Regions from separate parts of the Lachnoanaerobaculum sp. MSX33 genome, predicted to be linked through region 2. Evidence: a T-box and tRNA genes for the amino acid it is inferred to sense, from the RefSeq annotation. Region 2 holds a T-box; the other holds one or more tRNA genes.

Region 1 (2,466 bases), on a different contig from region 2:
ATATGTTTGATTTTAGTCGAGAAAATATAGACCTTATAAAGGCTGATTTGAAGGATAAATTGCCGAAAAAAAGATATGAGCATACTCTTGGAGTGGCTTATACATCGGCCGCTTTGGCCATGCGCTATGGAGAGGATATTGTAAAGGCGGAACTTGCAGGTATTTTGCATGATGTTGCAAAAGGAGAGAAGGTTTCAAAACTCAAAGAGGATATGAAAGGATTTGACGATCCTTATACCGATAAAACTTATGTTGCTTTGGTGGCAGATAAAGCGCCTCAAATTCTTCATGCAATATACGCACCTTACTTAGCAAGAAAAAACTACAATATTAAAGATGAAGTTATCTTGTCGGCTATAAGATGGCATACAACAGGTAAAAGAGATATGAGTATGTTGGAAAAAATTGTATTTGTTGCAGACTATATAGAACCTAACAGAAAACAATTACCGGGTCTTGATGAGATAAGAAAACTTGCATTTGAGGATATAACTAAAGCGATAGGAAGAATTGCAAAATCAACTATTGAGTATTTGAGCAGTCAGGATATGTATATAGATAAGTTTACATATGAATTGAGAGATGAAGAGGTGTAGATGGAAATAAAAGAAATTGTAAAAAAGATTTATAATATAATTGATGACAAAAAAGGCGAATATATCAAGGTTATTGATATAACAAAAGTAAGTTCCGTAGCGGATTATTTTATAATAGCCAGTGCAAATAATGTAAATCAGGTTCAGGCTATATCTGATGAGATTGATTTTATTTTAGGTAGAGAAGGAATTGTTCCGCATGCTATAGAAGGAAATAAGAATGCAACATGGATGTTGCTGGATTACAGAGATATTGTTGTTCATATTTTCCTTAGAGAAGACAGAGCTTTCTATGATCTTGACAGAATCTGGAGAGACGGAATAGAAGTGGAAATGTAAAAAAGCTGCCGAAAGGCAGCTTTTTTAAGCTCGCGATCGGACTCGAACCGACGACCTACTCATTACGAATGAGTTGCACTACCAACTGTGCTACACAAGCATATATATGAATAAAGGAAGAGTTTCACTCTTCCTTTAATGACCAATCCGGGAATCGAACCCGGGTTTGCGCCGTGAGAGGGCGCCGTCTTAGCCGCTTGACCAATTGGCCCTTTAACGGGATATATACTTTTTGATGACCAATCCGGGAATCGAACCCGGGTTTGCGCCGTGAGAGGGCGCCGTCTTAGCCGCTTGACCAATTGGCCTTATAAATCGAGGTGACAAGATTCGAACTTGCGACCTCAGCGTCCCGAACGCTGCACTCCACCAAACTGAGCCACACCTCGAGATTTAAAGCAGGGGAAGAGGGGCTCGAACCCCCATTTACGGTTTTGGAGACCGTTGCTCTACCATTGAACTATTCCCCTCTGTAAGGTACTTTGATACTATACCAGTTAAGCTCTAATCTGTCAACTAAAAGTTTTTATTTTTTATAAAAAATTTGATTGAATTTTTTTGGATTCGTATTATAATCAAAGTAAATATTTGAAGGGGTGCTAATACGGCTGAGAGAGGTTTTTACCTTAACCCATAACCTGATCCGGGTAATGCCGGCGTAGGAAAGAAAAAGACTGCCGTAGAGCAGTCTTTTTTTGGAGGTAAATATGAATGCGAGTGTAGCTATACAGACATTACCTGAAGTATATGACAATGAAGAAATAGTAAGAATTGTAGATGAGGTAATAGCATATATAAAGAGTACAGGTTTGAAATATTATGTCGGTCCTTTTGAAACAACCATTGAGGGCGAATATGACGAACTTATGGATATTGTAAAGGAATGCCAACATGTGGCGATAAGAGCAGGTGCACCGGGGGTAATGGCTTATATTAAAGTAAGCTTTAAACCTGACGGAGACTTGCTTACAATAGACAGAAAGGTGACAAAACACCATACAGATGAAAAATAAAAGAGACAGTATATACCCGATCGGATTTGGTGTTTTATTTTTGTTGATCTGGCAGATGCTTTGCAGCCTACAAATAATACCGGGATATCTTATGCCTTCACCTGTGCAGATAGTAAGTGCATTGGTAGAAGATTTTTCATTACTCATGTATCATCTTTTGTATACGCTGCTTGAAAGTATGCTTGGACTGACAGTAGGAGTGCTACTGGGACTTTTATTTGCATTGTTAATGGACAGATTTTCAAAACTTTATAAAACCTTTTATCCGATTATTATTATCAGCCAAACGATTCCTACAATAGCAATTGCACCGCTTTTGGTATTATGGTTCGGATATGATCTTTTGCCTAAAATTATACTGATAGTACTTGTGACTTTTTTCCCTATTACGATAGGTGTACTTGAAAGTTTTAAGAGTACGGACAAAGATGAGATAAACCTTTTAAAGTCTATGGGTGCAAGCGAAATTGATATTTATAAATTTATAAAGCTGCCTTCATCTATGGGAAAATTTTTTG
Region 2 (2,466 bases):
TATAACAACATCAATACCGCAGGTTATATCACTTTTTAAAGAAGGAAAGATAATGGAGGCCGGAGAAATTCTCTTTGATAACAATCCTTTATCTTTGGTTTGCTCAATAGTTTGTGACCATGAAGCTCAATGCCTCGGTAATTGTATAATGAACAGAAAAAACAATCCGGTAAGATTTTGTGATATAGAAAAGTTTATATCGGACTTTTATCTGGACAGAATGGAATTTGTTAAAAAGCCGAGAAAGAATGTGATGGTCGCAGTCATAGGCGGAGGTCCTGCAGGTATGACTGTAGCGATTAAGATGATAAAAGAAGGCTATGATGTAACTATTTTTGATGAAAAGAATACAATAGGCGGAGTGCTTCAGTACGGCATTCCTGATTTCAGATTGCCGAAGTCTTTAATGCAAAGATACTATGACAAGATGGAAAAAATGGGAATAAAGATAAGAAACAATACCGCAGTTGGCGGAGCTTTGGAGATAAAGGATCTTTTCAGAGACGGTTACAAGGCAGTATTTGTAGGTACCGGAGTGTGGAGAGCAAAGACTTTGGGTATTGCAGGTGAGAGTATGCCGAATGTACATTTCAGTGTAGACTACTTGGCAAATCCTGACGGACATAAGCTTGGAGACAGTGTTGCGATAATCGGTATGGGAAATGCCGCAATGGATGTGGCAAGAACGGCACTTAGAAGAGGTTCAAGAACGGTAAAGCTCTATGCCAGAAGTAAAAGAGTTGCAGCAAACTCCGTAGAGGTCGAGGCGGCCAAATATGAAGGAGCCGAGTTTATATTCGGTAAGGCTATTGAAGCCATTACATATGACGGTCCTGTATTTAAGACTGCAATATTTGATGAAGAAGATAATGTTATCGACTATGAAAAAGAACTCGACTATGTAGATGCAGATTCTACAATCATATCTGTAAGTAACGGACCTAAGAATAAACTTGTTCTTACAACAGACGGACTTAGAGCATCGGATAAGGGGCTTTTGATAGTTGATGAAAACTGCATGACAACGGTTGAAGGTGTTTTTGCGGCAGGTGATGTGGTTCACGGCTCAAAAACAGTAGTTGATGCAGTCGCTCAGGCAAAGGTTGCCGTAGAAGGTATGCTCAATTATTTGGAAAATTTATAAATAAAATACACTGAGACCTTGACAAAGGTAAAATCAAGTAATATTATATTGTGCATAAACGAAGAAGAGAAAAGTAGCATATGTGGAAATTACAGAGAGAGTTGGAGGCTGAGAGCAACTTATGGAAGTATATGTGAAGACCGTCTCGGAGTGGCTTTAATACAGCACGTTGATTACGTTATAATCAAATGAGGGATATATTTATATATCTGAATTAAGGTGGAACCGCGTCAATCGCCCTTAAACGAAAGTTTAGGGGCGATTTTTTATTATTGGAAATGGAGGAAATATGAAGATAACATTAAAAGACGGCTCAGTAAAAGAATATGAGAGCAAAAAAAGTATTATTGATATTGCTAAGGACATCAGTGAGGGTTTGGCAAGAAATGTTGTTGCCGGTGAAGTAAACGGTGTTATGCATGATTTAAGAGATGAAATTGAGAGTGATTGTGAGCTCAATCTTATTACATTAAAGGATAGGGAGGCACTCTCCGTTATAAGACATTCAGCATCGCATGTACTTGCTGAAGCTGTAAAAAGAGTTTTCCCGGATGCCAAGCTTGCTATCGGACCAAGCATTGCGGAAGGATTTTACTATGATTTTGACCATGAGCCTTTCTCAAGAGAAGATCTTGACAAGCTTGAGGCTGAAATGAAGAAGGTTATAAAAGAAGGTGCTCATATAGAGAAATTTGAGCTTCCAAGAGAAGAAGCCATCAAGTTTATGGAAGAAAGACAAGAGCCATATAAGGTAGAACTTATAAAAGATTTGCCTGAGGGTGAGAAGATATCTTTCTATAAGCAGGGAGATTTCACAGATCTTTGTGCAGGACCTCATCTTCAAAGAACAAAGGATATAAAGGCTTTTAAACTTATATCATCATCAATGGCATATTGGAGAGGTGATTCAAACAAGGCAAAGCTTCAAAGAATATACGGTACAGCCTATAATTCAAAAGAGGAGCTTGAGGCACATTTAAAGCATCTTGAAGATATTAAGCTTAGAGATCATAACAAGCTTGGAAGAGAAATGGAACTCTTTACAACTGTAGATGTAGTGGGTCAAGGACTTCCTCTTATGTTACCGAAGGGTACAAAGATGATTCAGAAACTACAAAGATGGATTGAGGATCTTGAGGACAATGAGTGGGGCTATGTAAGAACAAAGACTCCGCTTATGGCAAAGTCGGATCTTTATAAGATTTCAGGACACTGGGATCACTATCAGGACGGTATGTTTATTTTGGGAGATCCTCAGCATGACGGAGAGATTCTTGCACTAAGACCGATGACATGTCCGTTCCAGTATTATGTATACAAGA

Evidence for each region. The T-box of region 2 lies ahead of thrS (threonine--tRNA ligase). A T-box ahead of a tRNA ligase gene usually reads a tRNA of that ligase, here a tRNA-Thr.
Region 1: it has a tRNA-Thr gene. The T-box ahead of thrS (threonine--tRNA ligase) is inferred to sense a tRNA for this amino acid. The anticodon was not compared.

The regions. Positions count from the first base shown of each region.
Region 1 is NZ_AZXX01000071.1:21,642-24,107, reverse strand. It holds gene nadD (nicotinate-nucleotide adenylyltransferase) at 1-10, shown strand, start outside; gene yqeK (bis(5'-nucleosyl)-tetraphosphatase (symmetrical) YqeK) at 3-596, shown strand; gene rsfS (ribosome silencing factor) at 597-935, shown strand; tRNA gene HMPREF1495_RS08040 (tRNA-Thr) at 963-1,035, opposite strand; tRNA gene HMPREF1495_RS08035 (tRNA-Glu) at 1,075-1,146, opposite strand; tRNA gene HMPREF1495_RS08030 (tRNA-Glu) at 1,172-1,243, opposite strand; tRNA gene HMPREF1495_RS08025 (tRNA-Pro) at 1,251-1,324, opposite strand; tRNA gene HMPREF1495_RS08020 (tRNA-Trp) at 1,335-1,405, opposite strand; TPP riboswitch at 1,518-1,617, shown strand; gene HMPREF1495_RS08015 (thiamine-binding protein) at 1,643-1,948, shown strand; gene HMPREF1495_RS08010 (ABC transporter permease) at 1,938-2,466, shown strand, end outside.
Region 2 is NZ_AZXX01000086.1:20,518-22,983, reverse strand. It holds gene HMPREF1495_RS10135 (FAD-dependent oxidoreductase) at 1-1,144, shown strand, start outside; T-box leader at 1,197-1,389, shown strand; gene thrS (threonine--tRNA ligase) at 1,434-2,466, shown strand, end outside.